Regions from separate parts of the Desulfuribacillus stibiiarsenatis genome, predicted to be linked through region 2. Evidence: a T-box and tRNA genes for the amino acid it is inferred to sense, from the RefSeq annotation. Region 2 holds a T-box; the other holds one or more tRNA genes.
The links. The T-box of region 2 lies ahead of leuS (leucine--tRNA ligase). A T-box ahead of a tRNA ligase gene usually reads a tRNA of that ligase, here a tRNA-Leu.
Positions count from the first base shown of each region.

Region 1: it has a tRNA-Leu gene. The T-box ahead of leuS (leucine--tRNA ligase) is inferred to sense a tRNA for this amino acid. The anticodon was not compared.

Region 1 is NZ_MJAT01000038.1:72,143-82,900, forward strand. Features, by position in the region: gene ytaF (sporulation membrane protein YtaF) at 1-118, opposite strand, end outside; gene mutM (DNA-formamidopyrimidine glycosylase) at 168-998, opposite strand; gene polA (DNA polymerase I) at 1,014-3,644, opposite strand; gene phoU (phosphate signaling complex protein PhoU) at 3,865-4,524, opposite strand; gene pstB (phosphate ABC transporter ATP-binding protein PstB) at 4,621-5,409, opposite strand; gene pstA (phosphate ABC transporter permease PstA) at 5,424-6,299, opposite strand; gene pstC (phosphate ABC transporter permease subunit PstC) at 6,302-7,282, opposite strand; gene BHU72_RS13600 (PstS family phosphate ABC transporter substrate-binding protein) at 7,385-8,377, opposite strand; gene BHU72_RS16415 (hypothetical protein) at 8,600-9,163, opposite strand; tRNA gene BHU72_RS13610 (tRNA-Leu) at 9,349-9,430, shown strand; gene BHU72_RS16420 (hypothetical protein) at 9,500-9,634, opposite strand; gene pnpS (two-component system histidine kinase PnpS) at 9,765-10,758, opposite strand, start outside.
Region 2 is NZ_MJAT01000037.1:151,101-161,858, reverse strand. Features, by position in the region: gene BHU72_RS13180 (DUF1462 family protein) at 1-205, opposite strand, end outside; gene BHU72_RS13175 (homocysteine synthase) at 409-1,695, opposite strand; gene BHU72_RS13170 (helix-hairpin-helix domain-containing protein) at 1,773-2,441, opposite strand; gene leuS (leucine--tRNA ligase) at 2,515-4,986, opposite strand; T-box leader at 5,038-5,291, opposite strand; gene BHU72_RS13160 (class I SAM-dependent DNA methyltransferase) at 5,342-6,127, opposite strand; gene rsfS (ribosome silencing factor) at 6,132-6,500, opposite strand; gene yqeK (bis(5'-nucleosyl)-tetraphosphatase (symmetrical) YqeK) at 6,512-7,108, opposite strand; gene nadD (nicotinate-nucleotide adenylyltransferase) at 7,074-7,703, opposite strand; gene yhbY (ribosome assembly RNA-binding protein YhbY) at 7,810-8,106, opposite strand; gene aroE (shikimate dehydrogenase) at 8,124-8,954, opposite strand; gene yqeH (ribosome biogenesis GTPase YqeH) at 8,971-10,113, opposite strand; gene BHU72_RS13125 (YqeG family HAD IIIA-type phosphatase) at 10,101-10,622, opposite strand.

The DNA.
Region 1 (10,758 bases), on a different contig from region 2:
AAATGACAATAAGCGGGAAAATAGTAATGGTAATTTTTCTCAATCCATAAGTTAAGCCTACACCAAAGCTGTCTAAACTAACAGCAAATGCTAATACAAAGATGGATATCCATGTCATTCTAACTCCTCCTCATACCTAGAATATGGGCATGAATAGGAGTTGGTGCTTATCTAAGTTTTTGACATTTTGGGCAGTAGTGAGTTCCCCTGCCGGCTACTCTCGTTTTTACAATTTCGTCTCCACAAACCAAACAAGGTGTTCCGTGTTTCTGATACACATACAATTGCTGTTGGAACAACCCCATCTTACCTTGACCATTCACGTACGACTTTACAGAAGATCCACCCGCCTCAATGGCTTCCCTTAAGACGATTTTCATATTCTCATAAATCGCATGGATTTTTGGTTTCGTTAAGTTGTTGGCGAGCATCTCTGGTCGAATCCGTGAGCGGAATAGTATTTCGTCCGCATATATATTTCCAATACCAGCTACAACCTCTTGATCTAATAATACAGCTTTTATGGACTTATTCTTCTTCTTTATCTTCTCATAAAACAACTTTTCTGTCAGGCTTAAATCAAAAGGTTCTTTCCCTAAATTTCGAAAAAACTTAAGTTGGTCCACATCCTGATTCTTCACTAAATCCATTGTACCAAACTGTCGAGTATCCCGATATCGTAGCTCCTCACCATCGTCAAAATGAAAAATCACATGGGTATGAGTTGCCGCAGCATCCATACTGTTGAATACACCATAATTCCCTTCCATCCGCAAGTGGGATATCAGTGTGTAGTGCGAGCTTAATCGGAACAATAAATACTTTCCCCGACGGTCAATTGCAAGGATTTGTTTCCCTTTTAGCAATGCCCTAAATTGATCTGGTTCTGGGGAGCGCACAATTCTTGCGAGATTTATAGTAACATCTTCAATCGTTTTGTGAAGCACGAGTTGTTCAAGGGTACGTTTGATTGTTTCAACCTCAGGAAGTTCAGGCACTCATATCACCCAATTCTATTTAGTATCAAACCAGTTACCTCCAACTGCTAAATCAACCTTAAGTGGAACGGACAATGAGATACAATTCTCCATAACTTCTGGTACTAGTTGCGTCATAATGACAATTTCATCTTCAGGTACTTCAAAAATCAATTCATCGTGCACTTGTAATAACATCCGAGTCTTAAGATTTCGTTGTTGTAATTCTTCATCAATTCTTACCATAGCGAGCTTTATTATATCAGCAGCTGTACCTTGAATCGGCGTATTCATAGCTGTTCGCTCTGCGAAACTGCGGATATTAAAGTTAGGGCTATGGATATCTGGTAAATATCTTCTACGATGAAGAATTGTTTGAACAAAGCCTTGTTTCTTGGCAAGTTTAATAATACTCGACATATATTCCTTCACGCCGCTAAAGTGCGCTAAATATAGGTCGATAAATTCTTTTGCTTCTTTACGAGATATATTTAAGTTTTGCGATAAACCATAATCACTAATACCATAAACAATTCCAAAATTCACAGCTTTAGCTTGTCTACGCATATGCGAATCGACAGCTTCTAAAGGAACTCCAAACACATCGCTAGCCGTCTTTGTATGAATATCAATTCCCTGATGGAATGCTTCAATCATTCGCGCGTCTTTCGATATATGTGCCAAAATTCTTAATTCAATTTGCGAGTAATCCGCAGCTAATAGCTTCCACCCTTTTTCTGATGGAACAAACGCCTTCCGAATTTTACGTCCTTCTTCTAATCGAATCGGAATATTTTGTAGATTTGGCTCAGTACTACTAAGCCTTCCTGTTGCCGTCAACGCCTGATTATAGAAAGTATGGATTCTTTGAGTTTCTGGATTGACCACTTTCAGCAGACCCTCTATATATGTTGAGTTTAATTTCACAAGTTGACGATGCAACAAAATTCGATCGACAATTTCATGTTGATCTGCTAATTTCTCTAACACATCTGCATTCGTCGAATAACCTGTTTTCGTCTTCTTTATTGGTGGTAAACCAAGCTTATCAAACAATATATGTCCCATTTGCTTAGGCGAATTGATATTAAACTCTTCCCCTGCCAAGGTATAAATTTCAGTCGTAACATTCTCTATCTGCTCTGATAACTCTTGTCCAATGGTCGCTAATATCTCACTATCGACAGCTACTCCTTGTTTCTCCATAACCGATAATATCATCGCTAACGGAAGCTCCAAATCTGTAAAAAGCTTTTCCATTTGACTATCTTGTAGTTTTTCTAGCAGTAGGTTGCTTAGTTTACCAATCACTTCTGTCTTTTGCATAAGGTAGTTGGCGATGTGGTCTCTGGTTATCTCTTTATTCTTCTTATTAAATATCGTCTCTTCCTTAATCAATTGAATGCCATATTGATTCGCTATATCTGATATGTCCTTGTCACTATCCGTAGGATCTAATAAATAATTCATCAGCATTACATCTGCTTCTATTTGAGAGAATCGAACCCCTAAACGATTCCCGATAAAAAATGTGCGTTTTGCATCATAAACAAGTAACCTAGCATTTTCAATGATATCTTTTAACTGGTTATGATATAAGAGTTCTTGCATAATTAGAAATCTATGTTCCCCCTGGACAATAGAAAGAGAGATTACTTCATCCTTGTGATAGTTGCTACCACTTGTCTCAAAGTATAGGGCCATAGGCTCCTTCAGGTCGAGTATTTGAATTTCAGCTAGATGCGATTCTTCTGTAATGTTACGAAACGATATGTCATCCATTTGAATGTCATTGAATCCATCATCTTTTGATAGACCTAATCGATCCACTAATTGCTTAAATTCTAAGTCCATAAATATCGGTAATATCTTCTCTTTGTCATAGCTAGTATATCTAGCAATCTCCCAGTCTATTGTCAAAGGTGCTTCACAATCGATGGTAGCAAGCCTTTTGCTTAACAGTGCTTGCTCTTGATGCTCCATTAAACGCTCCTTTAACTTGCCTTTTATTTGCTCGATGTTCGCTATTACATTTTCTAGTGTCTCATATTCCTGGATGAGCTTGAGTGCTGTTTTCTCACCAACCCCAGGAACACCTGGTATATTATCGGATGTATCTCCCATCAGACCTTTTACATCAATCATTTGTTGCGGCGATAAGTCGAATTTCTCTTTCAAAACTTCCACATTGATAATTTCAGTTTCGCTAATACCTTTTTTCGTTAAATATACTTTAGTATGTTCACCAACCAATTGAAATGTATCCTTATCTCCAGATACGATGATTGTCTCTATTCCTTGGTTACTTGCTTGTTTAGAGAACGTACCGATTATATCATCAGCTTCATAATTTTCCATTTGATATATAGCAATGCCAAAACCCTCAAGAATCGATTGAATCATTGGGAATTGACCAGAGAGCTCTTGTGGCGTTTTTTGTCTTGTCCCTTTATATTCTTGGTAAAACGCATGGCGAAACGTTACCTTTCCCGCGTCAAAAATGCAGGCTATATAGTCCGGCTTTTCTTCCTCTAGAATTCTCAATAACATAGTGGTAAACCCTAACGCTGCGTTTGTATATACACCCTTACTACTCGTTAGTAGTGGTAAAGCATAAAATGCGCGATTCGCAATACTATTTCCATCAATTAAAAGCAATCTAGCCACACGAATACCCCCATATTAACACATAACTTTAATCTTAAGGTATCATATCATAACTCAAGACTTTTCAGCAAAGCAATCATGCTAGCGCACAAATCTAAGTCTGTACATCAATGTAAAAATCCCCTCACACTAAACAGTTACTATCGAAACTGTCTACTATAAGGGGACATATTAAATTCAACCTAACAACATATTAAAAATTCATACAAATAACTTTTGATTAATTTAAATCCGAACGCTTTGCATCTACCATGTATACTACGTATTCTGCTATATTTGTCACATAGTCACCAAGACGCTCAAAGTGTCTTCCTAAGAATGCAAGCTGGGTTAAAGTCTCGACCTCGTCAGGATTCTGACGGATATGGGCAAATAAATTATTTAAGAATTCTTTATACAAACGGTCGACCGTGTCATCCTTTAAAGCAATTGCTTTCGCAGCGTCCACATCCTCATTGATATATGCTTGAATAATATCATGAATCATTGTTTTCACAATCGCAGCAATTTCTTGGATTTGTTGGATTACTTCTAATTCAGGTTCTAACTTCATACGGATGGATGTTTTTGCAATATTACATGCTAGGTCGCCCATACGTTCAAGGTTCGCATTCATCTTCAAAGCAGTAACTATCCTTCTTAAATCCTTCGCTACAGGCTGTTGATGAGCGATCAATTGGATGACTAATTCATCAATAGTATCTTCAGTGTCATTTATTGCCCCATCTTGATCAATTACCTCTTTCGCAAGGTCATTGTTATGATCAACAAACGCTTGTAACGCTTTATCCAATGCTTCTTCCACTGCAGTACCCATATTTAACAATCGTTCATTTAGTGCTGTAAGACCAGCATCAAACGATTTTCTTTGAAGTCCCATGAAAACCACCCTTTAATATTAGTTATAAACTATATTTATGTTATGCCATTTACTGAATGTTATGTCAAGAAATATCTCAGGCAACTAGAGTTTTCTTTATCCAAAGCGCCCACTAATGTAATCTTCGGTACGTTTATCCGAAGGATTTGAGAAAATTGTAGTGGTGCTATCATATTCAATAACTTCCCCGTTTAAGAAGAACGCTGTCTTATCAGAAATGCGTGCTGCTTGCTGCATATTATGAGTTACGATTATAATTGTATATTTTTCTTTCAATTCTTGGGCAAGTTCTTCAATTTTAAGAGTTGAAATAGGGTCTAATGCAGATGTAGGTTCATCCATGAGAATCACATCTGGTTGGATTGCTAGACAACGGGCGATACATAAACGCTGTTGTTGTCCACCGGATAATCCATAGGCATTTTCATTCAAACGGTCCTTTACTTCATCCCAGAGCGCCGCACCACGCAAACTATTCTCTGCGACTTCCATTAACAACTTTTTGTCATTGATTCCGTGAATCCTTGGACCATATACAACATTTTCAAAAATAGACTTAGGAAACGGATTCGGTTTTTGGAATACCATTCCTACATCCGTACGAAGCTCTACTAAATCGTACTTCTTGTCTAAAATGTTTTTGCCACGGTAGTAGACTTCCCCTTCAGTATGAACAGATTCTACTAGCTCTACCATGCGGTTTAAAGTTTTAATAAATGTTGATTTTCCACAACCAGAAGGGCCAATGATGGCCGTAATCTCGTTCTCATTAATTGATAAATCTATATTTTTTAATGCTTGATCCTTGCCATAGTATAAATTCAATTTATTCACTTGAAATACTTCTGCCTTTTGTATATCTAACTTGTTTGTTGCAAATTCCATGATATGTCCTCCCATTATCTCTTAGTCGACAGCTTATTCCTTAGATAGATTGCCAATGAATTTAGTGAAACTAACATCACCAATAATACAATGATACCTGCGGCAGCAACATGTTGGAAATCAGCTTGTGGCCTTGAAATCCAGTTAAAAATTTGAATTGGCATTACCGTAAAGCTATCCATTGCACTTGTTGGCGTAAACGCTACGAACGTTAGTGCTCCAATCATAATGAGTGGTGCAGTCTCGCCAATCGCACGGGACGTAGCAAGAATGATACCTGTTAATATCCCAGGAAAAGCTGCTGGGAAAAGAATTCTACGTATAGTCTGCCATTTCGTACCACCTACGGCATATGATGCATGGCGTAAATCAGCAGGCACTGCGCGAATCGCTTCCTGTGATGCTACAATAACAATAGGCAATACTAGTAAAGCCATTGTGAATGAACCAGCTAAGATACTTCTACCAAGGTCCATTGCCCGTACGAATAATGTTAAACCTAATATTCCAAAAACAATCGATGGAACGCCAGCTAAGTTCGTAATATTAATTTGTATAAAACGCGTAATGACATTCTTTTTCGCATATTCTTCTAGGTAGAATGCAGTACTCACTCCAATAATAAACGCTATCGGAATCGTAAAGCCAATCATCCATAAAGTTCCCCATAAAGCAGCTTTAATGCCTGATTTTTCAGGGAATCTTGAAGCAAAATTGTTAAAGAAATCCCAAGTGAGCCATCCGCTTCCCTCAGACCAGATTTCAGATACTAATAATATTAAAGCAATCACACCGACTGATGTAGATAATAGAAAGAGTCCCTGCCACATGCGATCATAGTAAGTGCGTCGAACGATCAGGCTTTTCATTTTGTCTTTGTTGATCTTCATGCTTAGTACTCCTCTCTAAATTTCTTCGTTAGCCAGTTCGCGAATATATTCATAACAAAGGTAATAATAAATAGTGTCATACCAACAGCATAAATCGTATAATATGCGATACTACGATACGGAGTATCACCTAAGCTAACTTGCACAATATAGGCAGTCATTGTCTGCACTGGTTCTAATGGATTAAAAGTGAAATTCGGCATTGCTCCCGCTGCGATAGTTACAATCATTGTCTCCCCTATCGCTCGGGATATTGCTAATACAAATGACGCTATAATTCCAGAGAGTGCCCCTGGAATAATTACCTTATACGCAGCTTCAAACCGTGTCGATCCTAATGCGTAAGCCCCTTCACGAATATGTTTCGGCACTGCTGCCATTGCATCTTCACTTAAAGAAGCAATCATCGGTATAATCATAATTCCCACAGCTATACCCGCACTTAATGCATTAAACAATCCTAAACCCGGCATCAGTGATTGAAGTACTGGTGTAATAAAATTCAATGCAAAAAAACCGTAAACAATGGTTGGTACTCCAGCTAATACCTCTAAAATAGGTTTTAATGTCTTCTTCACCCGATCAGGTGCATACTGGCTTAAGTAAACTGCTGCTCCCAGACCTATTGGACCAGCAATCGCAATCGCAATAACAGCCACAAGGACAGACCCTAAAAGTAAGGGCAGAATTCCAAATTGCTGTGGTTCAAACAATGGAGTCCATCGCGTTCCAGTTAAGAATTCTTTAATGGAAACGAAACTAAAAAACGTGATTGTTGATTCAAATAATGTATAAACAATACCTAAAGTAACAAATATCGAAATTGTAGAAATCAGAAAAAGGATTTTTGGCATAATATATTCTACGAATTTATTGTATCTAGCAGATACTCCCGTTTTATTTTTGATTTTATCTCTAACAGTGAGATTTAAGCTATTCATTTGTTGTTTTGAATTAGCTTCCAGCGTGTTGTGATCTGTCATCTTTACCTCTCCCTTATCCCCCATAGTCCTTATATTTATACATGGCAAAAGTGCGATGTAATACTACATCACACTTATAGCCTTTAGGTTTCATTATTTAGACTATTTTAAAGAATCCAGTAATTTTTTATTGTCTTCATACATCTGTGCTGGCATGTTGATATATCCTACTTGAAGAGCTAACTCACCAGCTTTTTCATTCATAAAGTAAGCGAAATCTTGAATTTGTGGATTTTCCTTGAATGACTTCTTATTTACGTATACGAAAATCGGTCTAGATAAAGGTGCGTATGTTCCATCATTGATTGTCTTCTCTGTTGGAAGGATTGCAGCTTCTCCATCCTTAGGTGAGATTGCAACTAAGTTTAACTTGTCATGGTTTTCTTCATAGTACGCATAACCAAAGTAAGCAATACCAAACTTATCTGCTGATACACCACGTACAATGATATTATCATCTTCCGATGCTACAAAGTTAGGTGTAATTTTCTTATCTTTACCAATTATTGCTTCCACAAAGTAGTCGAACGTTCCAGAGTCTGTACCAGGGCCAAATAATTTAATTTCGGCATCTGGAAACTCTTTACGGACTTGGTTCCACTTTGTAGCTTCTCCAGTCCAAATCTTTTGTAACTCGTTTACAGAAAGATCTTTCACGAAATCATTTTGCTTACTAACAACTACAGATAAACCGTCATATGCTAATGGTAGTTCTACATACTCAATGCCATTTTTCTCAGCTGCTTCTTTCTCTTCACCTTTTATGTGACGAGAAGCGTTACTCATGTCAGTTTCACCAGCAGTGAACTTCTTGAATCCTCCACCTGTTCCAGATACCCCAACTGTCACTCTTACATTTGGCTGAACAGATCTATATTCTTCAGCAATAGCTTCTTGAATTGGGTAAACTGTAGAAGAACCATCAATTAGTACATTTCCTGATAATTTAGGTGCTTCTGCTTTTGGTGCTTCTGCTTGCGGTTTTTCTGGTGATGGAGCTGCTGGCGTTGCAGTGCCGCCTCCACAAGCAACTGTAAATACCATTAGTGAAGCTACTACTAATAAAAGTACGGCTTTTTTGAAACTTTTCGACATTGTTAAGTACCCTCCTGGAAATTCCCATTTAATTTATGTTTGTTTTATGAGGATGTCCCTCACTTACATTTTTTATTGTAACGTGCGTATATTGAGTTGGTTTTAATGAATTGTTAAGGTTTTGTAAAGATGTCCACTATAAATGTAAAAGGCCATGAAAGACGTAGATACCCACGTTTTTCATGGCCTTTGATTAGACCATAGCTAATCAACAGCTTTTTATTATCTCATTGGATTGGAATCAGTATACCCATGGTACTGGGATTGTTGTATGCCTGATGGCATGTAAGACGAACCCGTATTCATCGAATTAGTCGATCCATTTTGAGATCTTTGATGATATTGCGTACCACCCTGCATTTGATTCATCATATTCATGTTAGACATGGAACCACTCGTACTTGACATTGGATGGCTCGTACTTGACATTGGATAGCTCGCACTTGACATGGACGACATATGTGTTGGCATATGCGACATATGGCTCACACCGCTACTCATTGTCGTATTCATAACGGCAGTCTCTAATTGCTGGCAAATCTGATTTGCTTGTTGCATTTTGTGAATGGCAGACTGATGGCCTTGAAGGGCAGTTTGAATCATCTGTGTCGCTTGTCTTTCTCTTCTTGCAATATCTTCTAATTGCGACGCGTTTTGTTGCTCCTGTTGTAGCATTTGTTGATACATAGAGTTTGATTGCTGCGTTTGTTGAATCAACTGGCTTAACAATTGTTGACATTGATTGATTTGCTCAGAAATATTTTGACTGCTCATTTGATTGTACATTATTGGGTGTCCTCCTAAAGAGATATTTTGAACCATTCACTATTCTTTGTTGTTGTCCAAAATACATTAGCGGTAATATATACCTCATTTGAATTATCATTGGAAGAGACATATTCCTGAAAACACATTGACTTTTTGTCATAATATATGTAAAATAAAATTTGTGATAAAAAATCACGCAGCATGCCGGAGTGGCGGAATGGCAGACGCATACGACTCAAAATCGTACGGGCAACCGTGCCGGTTCAAGTCCGGCCTTCGGTACCAAACAAAGCATACAAAAAACACAAGCACTGATATTCAGTGCTTGTGTTTTTTTGTTTCATCCTAACGAAATTATCTACCGTGAATTAACGCTGGTAGACATTTTACACAAACATATCCTTCTTTCCCTTCAACTACTGCCTTAATAAGGACACGCTCATCTTCGTTCTTACTGCAAACAGTACAGCTACGTTTTTCTTCTGACATTTTGTAACCCCCTAGTCTATTTGTAACATTGATAGCATTACTATCTGATGTTTAATCTTTACTTAAGACTAGTGTAACAAAGTTTTCATTTTTTATAAGTGATTCGGGTCAACTTAATTCGTGAGATTAATCACTTCGTGAATGTAATACGGAAAGTTGTTCCCACTCCGACTTTACTTTCCACTTCTAGGTTGCCATTGTGAATATCTACTATATGTTTAACAATTGATAGCCCTAATCCAGTACCACCGGATGCACGACTTCTATCCTTATGCACACGATAAAATCGTTCAAAAATCCTTGGTAAGTCTTTTTCTGGAATTCCAATACCATTATCTTCAACCTCAAGGACGATCCAGTTATCAAACTCATTAATTCTCGTATAGACTGTGGAATTCTCTTTTGAATACGTTAACGCATTGCTTATTAAATTGATAAATACTTGTTTCATTCGATCGCGATTGACAAAATGAAAAATCTTTTCTTTATTTGATTCAAATTTTAAGGATTTTCCGCTCTTTGTTGCTTCGTTTCCTAAATTCTTTATGACATCGCTAGCAATCTGAACCAGATCTTCATTATGCTTTTCAATCGCGTAGACACTGGACTCAATTTTCGACAGTTCTAACAAATCGTGCACAAGCTTACTCAGGCGATCGGACTCTTTATAAATAATATTGGTAAACTCCAGCGTTGTATCTTTATCGTCAATCACTCCATCGATGATCGTTTCTGCGAAACCTTTAATCGAAGTTATCGGCGTTTTCAACTCATGGGATACGTTCGCTACGAATTCCGCCCTAATTTGCTCTAGGCGTTTAATATCGCTAATATCATGAATTACAACAATTACACTATGTATCAATCGGTTGATATTTCGTATTGGTACGATACTTACCTCTACTACCCTAAGAATGGAAGTTTGTATCTTAATTTGGTCTCGATAAAACTCGCCCCGTTGGAGTGCGTCTTCAATAAATTCTTGCAGACCATAGGGACCTAACACATCGGAGTAATGTCTGGAAATCAAACTTTCCTTACTAGCTACCAGAATCCTTTCCGCTGAAGGATTCGTGTAACGTACTTGTCCCTTTTGATTAATGAGAATCACGCCACTTAACATG
Region 2 (10,758 bases):
TTATTTTCCCGAAATCTACTGTTCCTTCTGCAACTATTGCATTATTTACAGTAACAACAGGGAAAAATGCTGCATGTTTACGGATATCGACAACTCTAGCATCTTCTTTCACTTGCGGGTCATCAATATTGATATAACTTATTATTACACTTTTTTCAACATAATCTCTAGAAATTCTTTGGAAAAGTAGCTCGTAGATCTCCACTGGAGACGGTGGAGCAAATCATCCACCACTGGCACATTGACTTCTCTGGTCGCCAAAAATCATTACTTCTACCATAAACTACCTCCTACATACCCTATGTGGTATATGATATAGGATTCTGTTGTTTTTTTCAAGTATTGAGGTATAGGAATATGTGTAGTTGTATTTAAGTAATTTATCGCAAACTCATACGGATCGATTTACTATTGTTGACTTGCCTTGAATGCTTGGTCTAAGTCCTCCATTAAATCTTGTGCATCTTCGATGCCCACTGAAAGACGGATCATATCTTCTGTAACTCCACTAGCTTCTTGTTGCTCTTTCGTTAATTGCTGATGTGTAGTACTAGCAGGATGAATCACCAGGGAACGAGCATCCCCAACATTAGCAAGTAGAATAAACAGTTTCAAAGAATCAATAAATTTCGTTGCTGCAGGAGTTCCACCCTTGATACCAAAAGTTAAGATTGCTCCTTGGCCTTTAGGAAGATACTTCTTAGCTTTAGCGTTTTGAACGTCTCCCTCTAAACCAGGGTAATTCACCCATGTAACGGATTCGTGGGAACTAAGGAATTCTGCTACCTTTTTCGCATTATCGCAATGGCGTTGCATACGTAAATGCAATGTCTCTAAGCCTTGAATCAGCAAAAAGGAGTTAAATGGAGATATGCATGATCCCATATCTCTTAATAATTGTACTCTCGCTTTAATAATATATGCCGCAGGTCCAATATCTCTTACATAGGATACGCCATGGTAGCTTGAATCTGGCTCAGTCAGACCTGGGAATCTTCCATTCGACCAGTCGAATTTACCTGAATCAATGATTACTCCACCAATAGAAGTGCCGTGACCACCGATGAACTTCGTAGCAGAGTGAATGACAATATCTGCTCCAAAATCGAATGGACAAATTAAGTATGGAGTTCCAAACGTGTTGTCTATAATTAATGGTACTCCTTCTTCATGGGCAACCTTAGCAACACCTTCAATATCCAATACATCAATTCTAGGATTACCGATTGTTTCAGCAAAAACCGCCTTGGTCTTTTCGTTAATTGCTGCTCTAAAATTCTCTGGATTAGACGGATCTACAAAACGAACAGTAATTCCTAGTTTCGGCAATGTTGTAGAGAATAAATTATATGTACCACCATAAAGGCTACTAGCTGCTACAATTTCGTCACCAGAATTCGCAATGTTCAATACAGCGTATGTGATAGCAGCTTGTCCTGAAGAAGTAGCTAAAGCGCCTATTCCGCCTTCTAGTTGAGTAATACGTTGCTCGAATACATCTTGAGTAGGATTCATAATTCTTGTATAAATATTACCCATTTCCTTTAAAGCAAATAGATTCGCTGCATGTTCTGTATCTCTAAACACATACGAAGAAGTTTGGTAAATAGGTACTGCACAAGCACCTGTTGCTGGGTCTCCTTCAAAACCTCCACGCACTGCAATGGTGTCAAAACGCATTTGTTTGTCCGTCATAGTAATCCTCCTTAGAAGTAAGTAATTTTTTACATAAATATACCACAATTCGCATTACAATACTATGATTAAGTGTGTTAATTTACAGACACTTGATCTTTAAAGCTCTCTAACGTTTTCGAACCAATCCCACTTACATTCGTTAAATCCTCAACCTTCGAAAAACGACCATTGGTTTCTCTGTATCTAATAATCGCTTCCGCTTTGCTTGGACCAATCCCTGTAAGTTTTTGCAGCTCTTCTTTCGTAGCGGTATTAATGTTGATTTTGTTAGTATGCTGTCCCATAGAATTATTATGTTGTCCTCCAGCAGGAGCATTCATAAGCCATTGATTGCGGTCCTCTTCTGAAGTGAAAATGATGACTTCTTGTCCATCCTGTAGCTTCTCTGCTAAGTTTATTAAATCTAGATTACCCATAGGTAGTACTCCGCCTGCAGCTTCCACCGCATCAACAACACGCTGTCCTTGATGCAATCTATATACTCCTGGATTCGTAACAGCACCTTTAACATGAACATAAATTTGCTCTACTTGATTGTTATTTAAACCTACATTTGATCGTTCATGTTCTAACGGACTATTTTGTTGAGTCGAATTGTTCTGTTGACCAAGATTGAGGTCGCTTTGTGTAATGATTACCGGGGATTCGTTTCTCCCCAGTAACCAATAGGTACTTACTCCTAAAAAAACAATTGCAAATAGTACGACTATGACAGTTTTTTGTTTAGCTGTGACTGACACCATTCATAAACGCCCCTTTTCAGAATAAGGAAAAACTGGCATTGCAAGTCCTTCGTTAAACCTGACAAGCTGTTTACTAGCCTACAACAATGTTAATTAGTTTTTGAGGCACTACAATAATCTTCTTAATCGATGCACCCTCAATGGAACTTTGAATTCGCTCATCTTCCAATGCAAGTTTTTCAATTTGTTCTTTAGTAGCATCCGTTGGAACAACAAGTTTCGCTTTCATTTTTCCGTTTACTTGTGCTACAATTTCAACTTCGTCAAGTATTAGAGCTTTTGCGTCATATTTTGGCCAATCCGTTAGATAGATGCTTTCTTTCTCACCAATGATTTGCCATAATTCTTCTGTTATGTGAGGTGCGAACGGCGCAAGTAGGATGACTAACGTACGTATCGCTGCTTGCAGGACTGCTTGATTCGCTTCCGCTGGATATTGATACATTTTATTGACTAACTCCATGATAGCAGAGATCGCTGTATTAAAATTATAGCGTTCTCCAACGTCTTCCGTTACTCGTTTAATCGTTACATGTATCATACGGTGTAGCTCTTTACTTGCATCGCAATCTGTCGCATATGCCACTTTGCTTTCATTGACATTCTGATTTTCGTTAATAAATCTCCATACTCTATTTAAGAAACGGTAGCAACCCTCTACCCCCTGATCATTCCAATCTAAATCTCGATCTGGTGGAGCAGCAAAGAGGATGAACAATCTACCAGTATCGGCACCATATTTGCTAATGATTTCATCAGGACTAACTACATTCCCTTTAGATTTGGACATTTTAGCGCCTTCTTTAATCACCATTCCTTGCGTTAATAAGCTCTTAAATGGTTCATTAAAGTTCACTAAACCAGAATCGTGTAACACCTTCGTGAAGAACCTTGAGTATAGCAAGTGTAATACAGCGTGTTCAATACCACCTATATATTCATCAACAGGTAGCCACTGATTCGCGCGCTCAGAAGAGAATGGCACATGGTCATTCTTAGGATCTGTATATCTTAAGTAGTACCAGGAAGAGCAAATAAACGTATCCATGGTATCTGTTTCTCTTTTTGCTTGCTTACCGCAAGTAGGACAGGTGGTGTTCATAAAACTTGCTGATGAAGCTAGCGGTGATTTGTTCCCTACATCAAAGGAAACCTCTTCAGGTAATAGCACTGGTAGCTGCTCATTAGGTACTGGAACTGTGCCGCAATCGTCACAATATATAATTGGGATTGGTGCACCCCAGTAACGTTGTCTCGATACTAACCAATCACGCAAGCGATACGATACTGTTGCTTTGCCCAAACCTTGTTCTTGTAAATATTGTGCAATTTCTGTGATTACTTTTTCATTTTCTTTGTCGTTAAATATATCACTGTTGATTAGTGTACCTTCGCCCGTATATGCTTTCGTCAAATTCCCTTGATCATCCAATACAATCGTATCTGCTTTTAATGGCTGTATGACTTGGACAATAGGCATATCGTATTTCTTTGCAAACAAGAAGTCTCTTTCGTCATGAGCTGGAACACCCATAACAGCCCCTGTGCCGTATTCTAATAGTACATAATTCGCAATCCATATTGGAACCTGCTGTTTAGTCAATGGATGTATCGCATACTTGCCTGTAAATATTCCGATTTTCTCGGAATCCGTAGACGTTCGTTCGATTTCTGATTTTTTGCGAATTGCATCTACGAATTCAGTGATGGCAGTTTCTTTTTCTGTACCTTGAATTAGCTTTTGTACATATGGATGCTCCGGAGCAAGAACGATATAAGTCACTCCGAATAGCGTGTCCGGACGAGTGGTAAACACAGATACCTTTTCTTGAATGTCTGGTAATTCAAATACGATTTCTGCTCCTTCACTCTTCCCAATCCAATTTCTTTGCATTGTCTTAACTTTTTCTGGCCAGCCATCTAATGTATCCAGATCTTGTAATAACTTCTCTGCATAATCTGTGATTCGGAAAAACCACTGCTCTAATTCCTTCTTCACTACTTCTGTTCCACAACGCCAGCAGCTTCCATCCTCTACTTGCTCGTTTGCAAGTACAGTCACACAATCAGGGCACCAGTTGACTGCTGCCTTCTTCCTGTATGCTAAGCCTTGCTCATAGAAGTGCAAGAATAGCCATTGTGTAAATTTATAATAATCAGGAGCGCAAGTTGTTACTTCCCGTTCCCAGTCATAACTAACTCCTAACGTCTTCTGTTGTTTTCTCATGTAGTCAATATTCTCAAATGTCCATTTTGCTGGGTGTAGCTTATTCTTAATTGCGGCATTTTCCGCTGGCATACCAAATGCGTCCCAACCCATAGGATGTAATACGTTATAGCCTTGCATCTTTTTAAAGCGGGCGATAACGTCACCGATAGAATATACACGCATATGTCCCATATGTAGTTTCCCTGATGGGTATGGGAATTGTTCTAAGCAGTAAAACTTAGGTTTATCGCTGTCTTCTGTCGTTGCAAACATCTTCTGGTCTTCCCAATATTGCTGCCATTTAGTTTCTACTTCTGATGGATTATACTGTCTCATGTCTATCAATTACCTCCTATAATATAAAGAAACCTCTCTCCAAAGCTATACGCTAGGGACGAGAGGTTTGATTCGCGGTACCACCCTAATTAGTAATCGACAACTTAACCAATGTCAGTCAACAAAGGCGAAGCAACCGAATTACTCACTCAATGACTTTAACGCAGTCCTACGATTTTAGCTAGCCGCAATTGGTTGACTAAAATAACTCAAGGGTGAGCTTCATTGTATCAGTCACTGGCTTGCACCATCCGCCAGCTCTCTATAGTACTCAATACAACTACTATCCCTGTCAATGTAAAATATCAATTAATTTAGTGTTAGTATATGAAATAATTGCTCTCTTTGTCAAGGGTTAGCGCTTTCTAACAACCCAAAAGTAACGATCTTGCGCTTCGTTAAGAGGTGTGTCGTAATGAAAATCCGCAAAAGTATGATGCAGCTCAAAACCATTTCGTTCTAATAATGATAGTATTAGTTCTGGTTGATACCCTCTCTGCTGATGGTATTCATCAACCCTTTTATACATTTGCATTTGTCCATATTCTTGCGTAAGTATCGTCACATCGTACGTGAGAAGCTCATTATCTAGGTCCCACTCGTTTTGCCAAATACAAATGGTATCATCAGATACCTCAAAATGCTTCCTTGCGCCTAAGCTTTGCATTTTTTTTATGGACAGCATATCAAAAATAAAAAAACCATTAGGTGCCAAGGCGTTATTGATGTTTGCAAAAGCTTGCGACAATTCACCTTCATCGACAACGTAATTCAAGCTATCACAAAATGCAAAAACAACATCAAATGAAACTGGTAGCTTTAATTCGACCATGTCCTGCTGCAAAAAACGGACCCTTCTTTGTACAGGAAGAGATAATTTCCCCAGCTTTTCTTGTGCGATTGCTAGCATATCCTCGGAGATGTCTATACCCCAGATTTCGAAGCCTTTCTCTGCTAACAGAATACTTAGAGTACCTGTTCCACAGCCCAGGTCGGCAATTTTCATCTGACCATTCGTCTTACCTTCTGTTGACTTGCTACGCTCATGTATAATCTTCTCAATCAATTCAAGCCATTGCTGGTATGGCGCATCTCGCATCAAATAATCATATGTATCTGCAAACTCTCGATAAGCTTCCATTGATTTAGTTTGTAGACACTTGGTCAACAGGAATAAGTTTAGCATCTCCCCATAGACGTTCAAGATTATAAAATTCACGTTCTTCTTGGCGGAATACATGGATAATGACATCCCCGAAATCAACTAGAACCCATTTGCCTTCTCTTTGACCTTCTACACCTCTAGTCATTATGCCATCTTCTTGCTTTAATGTATCCATCACATGGTCAGCTATGGCTTTAACCTGCGTAACAGAACGACCTGTACATATAACGAAATAATCGGATATAACAGAAAGACCTTCTATATCAAGAATCACGATATCCTCAGCTTTTTTATCTTCAATTAAATATACAATCCTTTTTATTAAATCTAAATTTTTCTCTTTTTTCATTTCTATGTTTGTCACTTTATCTCTCCTTTTTTTTGTAAAAAATAATTGCGAGCATCTACAGTGATTTCTGCAATTAAAAAATGGTTCTTCACTAACTTTTCTAGTGTTAAGTTAAGGGCTAAATACATCCCTTTATTAAGTTCTGTCCATGTAGCTCTTCGAATTTCTTCAATACCAGGAAAGCTCCTTTTCGGTTCAATATAATCTGCAAGGAAGATAATTTTCTCTAAATCCGTCATTTCCCTTCTACCTGTAGTATGATAGAAAACCGGCAAAAAAATGTCCTCTCCAAATGGAAATTCATCTCTAATCAGGTAAGCACCTACTGGCGCATGCCAAATTGGGGATGCCATTGCAATAATATCTTCCCGTTGATGTTGCTTAAGAATGAGTTGCATTTGGTCTTTAGGTAACTCTTTCGCATAATCGTGAAATAATGCAGCCAACGCACATAGGGATTTATCAATTGTATACTGTTCACCTAACTTAACAGCAACATCAATGACACGTTTTGTATGCTCGTATCGGTGATAGGACAATATGTTTTTCAGCTTGTCCTGAAGTTGCTCCCAGTTATCCCCTTCTGTCCATTGTTTCCATTTTTCCATATAAAGTATGCTCCTTAATGTATTCTAACACGCGATTGTTAACCATATAGCTAACAGATTGATTATTTGTGATTCTATCGCGAATCATCGTGGCCGAAATATCAACGGACGGCGTATTGATAATTTGGATGTTTTGACAATCTAAATATTGTGTTTCTGATTCTAACTTTACTTCACCGGCTCTTTGAAAACCAACGAGTGTACACTCCTGGCATATTTCTCGAATAAATGCCCAATTAGGTAAATCGAGCACTGTATCAGCACCAAGCAACAGAAACAGTTGAGCATCCGGATACTGATTGCGAAAGTATTGAACCGTATACCAAGTAAATGAGATTTCATAAGGAGAATCAAGCTCGAAATTAGATACTTGGTAATGTGGATTATTCTCAATACTAAGCTTTATCATTTGATATCGATGATGTCCATCAGTAATATTTTTTGATCGCTTATGGGGCGGTACTTTGGCAGGTACAAAAATCACCTGATCTAAGCATAGTTCATCACGAATACAATCTGCCGATATTAAATGTCCCATATGAATCGGGTCAAATGTTCCCCCATAAATACCTATTTTTTGTTTTTGTGTAAACAATTGTACCAAGGTATGAACCTTACCTTTCCATAATTGTGTAAATCTATTGTATACAACTACCTGTCCAACTGCAATAAAAAGGTATGCTGATGAAAAAAGCCACACTTTAGTGTGACGGTAGTTCGATTCTCTTTTTGTCAACTGATTCCTTGTACAAAATGATTATGTTTCCAATGATTTGTACAATTTCCGCATTCGTCTTGGCAGCAATTTCAGTTGCGACTTCATCTTTTTCTTCATCACAATTCCTTAATACACTAACTTTGATTAACTCACGAGCCTCTAGTGCTTCTGATATGCTTTTATATAGGTTATCGTTCCCTCCACCTTTTCCAACTTGAAAAATTGGGTCGAGCGAGTTTGCTAAAGAGCGTAAATATTTCTTTTGTTTATTCGTTAACATAATGATTCCTCCAATGATTATTGTTTGATTAGATGTGTTTGGACAGCTTTGTACATTTCTTGCACTGGTGGCTTTTGGCCTGTCCATAATTCAAACGCTATGGCACCTTGATAAATAAACATACCAAGACCGTGATGTATGGTAGCACCTTTTGTTTGCGCTTGCTTTAAAAATTTTGTCATGAGTGGATTATACACAATATCACTCACTAGATGTGACGGTGAAACATAAGCGATATCGATGGGAGTTTCGTTCACATTCGGATACATGCCACTTGGTGTTGTATTAATGATTAAATGGTACTTGTGCAGCTGCTCAAGATCATGAATTACCATTATCTTGCTAGCTTGCTCCTTATCGAACTCAGCCACTAGCTTTTCTGCTCTTTCCTTGTTCCGATTATAGAGTGCAATATTTCGTGCATTCTTCTCTAACAATGAAAAGATGATTCCGCGGGCTGCGCCCCCTGCTCCTAGGATTACGATATCTAGGTCTTGTACATTCACGTTGAGTTCTTCTTCTAACGACATGACATACCCTTGTCCATCAGTGTTATATCCCGTTAGTTTTCCACCATCATTGACAATTGTATTGACAGCGCCAATCATTGTAGCTGAGCGATCGACTGCATCTAAAAATGGAATCACTGTTTCTTTATAAGGGATTGTAACGTTTACTCCACGAATCCCTAACACACGGATTGAATCTACCGCTTGTTTCACTTGGTCGGGATTGATATCAAATGCGAAGTATCGATACGGTAGTGCCATTTTCTCAAAAGCCAAATTATGCATCATTGGAGATAAACTGTGACTTACTGGATGACCAAAAAGCCCAACAATTTTCATATAAATTCTCCCATTTCTATATTAATGCTTTTCTTTTTACTACTTGTGCCGATTGCGGTACTCGAATCTTCACAAGCGCAGCTTCACCCTTGATTGTCAACCAACCTAATCCTGATATAACAAGGTCTGTTTCGTGATTGGCAGGAATATCAAATTCGTATTCTTTGGTCAGTGCAAGGTCGCTCTCACACTCTTTACAAGGCGGCGATAGTAGCTCTAGATAGTGCTTTTCATATAATTCGTCTGCTTTTTCTAACTTCGTTCTATGCACTACTAAATCATTGGATACATAACACACAAACGATTGTTTATTTCCTTTGACATAATCAATGCGAGCCAGACCCCCAAAAAATAAGGTTTGTTGGTCATTCAATTGAAAAATCCTTGGATCGATTTTTTTGCTTGGTGTAACAATATTTAAACAGCTTGGACAAATTTGTTCAATCAAACGGTCCTTTTTCACAATCCCCGGAGTGTCATAAATTGCACTTTTACGACTCAGTGGAATTTTCAATGCTTCAACTGTTGTTCCCGGATATACAGATGTCGTTAATTCTGGTAAATCAAAAAGTTTCGTACTTGCCTCTATACCATCTTCAGCTACTAATAATGGTATTAATCGATTGATTAAAGTGGACTTTCCTACATTTGTGGCACCTACTACATAAACGTCTCGTTTCCCTTTATTATTCCTTACGTATGTGGCGATTTCATCAATTCCCCACTGCTTATATGCGCTCGCTAGAAAAATTGCTTGCACAGGAAGTTTCTTCTTTTCTAATTCATGTTTTATCCACAAGCGAATTCTTTGCTGATTGATATCCTTTGGAAGGATATCGATTTTATTGACAACAACATAAATCGGCTGGTCTTTGATTAGCTTTTTTAATTGAGTGATCCAAGATCCTTCAAAATCAAAGCTATCCATTACATAGATAACAACCGCCGATTGAGTGGATATTTGCCGTAAAATGTCTACGAACTTTTCTTCCTCTAAAGTCACACGAATCACTTCATTGTAATGTTTGATTCTATGACAGCGCTTACATATAACCCCTGGCTTATCTAGTAGTTTTTCTGGAACAAAACCCGGAATTGATTCATCAACAAATTGCAGTTCCGCACCGCATCCGTAGCATTTGCCTTTTAACGTTTCCATGTGATTAACCCCTTGTTAAATAAATGTCTTACGATTTTCTTCTCAATTCTGCGATTGATTTTCGTTGTGAAGTATTCTTTCTCTCCTATTGGATCGACTAAAATTGTATATAATCCCATCCGATTTCCGCCAAGAACATCTGTTAATACTTGATCCCCAACTAATGCTACCTTTGATGCTGGTAATTTCATATCTTGTAGTGCTTTTCTAAAACCTTTTTTGAGTGGCTTACGAGCTTTATGTAAATATGGTATTTGAATCGGTTCAGCAAATTCTTTCACTCGAATAAAACTATTATTTGAAATAATATACACTTGAATTCCTAATTCTTGCAAAGATTCAATCCAAGATGTTACTTCCTTTGTAGTTTCGGGCTGATCCCAACGCACTAATGTATTATCTAAATCCGTTAAAACTCCTTGAATGCCTTTCTTCAATAGCTCTTCTGGATGGATTTGGTGAATGGTGTTTACGTACATATTCGGTATAAATGCTTGAAAAATTGACATAACTACTCCTCCTTCGAAAAAGGCATCGCACAACCAGAATGTTTACAGAATCTAATGATAAAGTCTAGTTATGCTAATAAAAGCACACCTACATGTAAGCTACCCATGTCAGGTGTGCCTTAAACTAATGCTAACA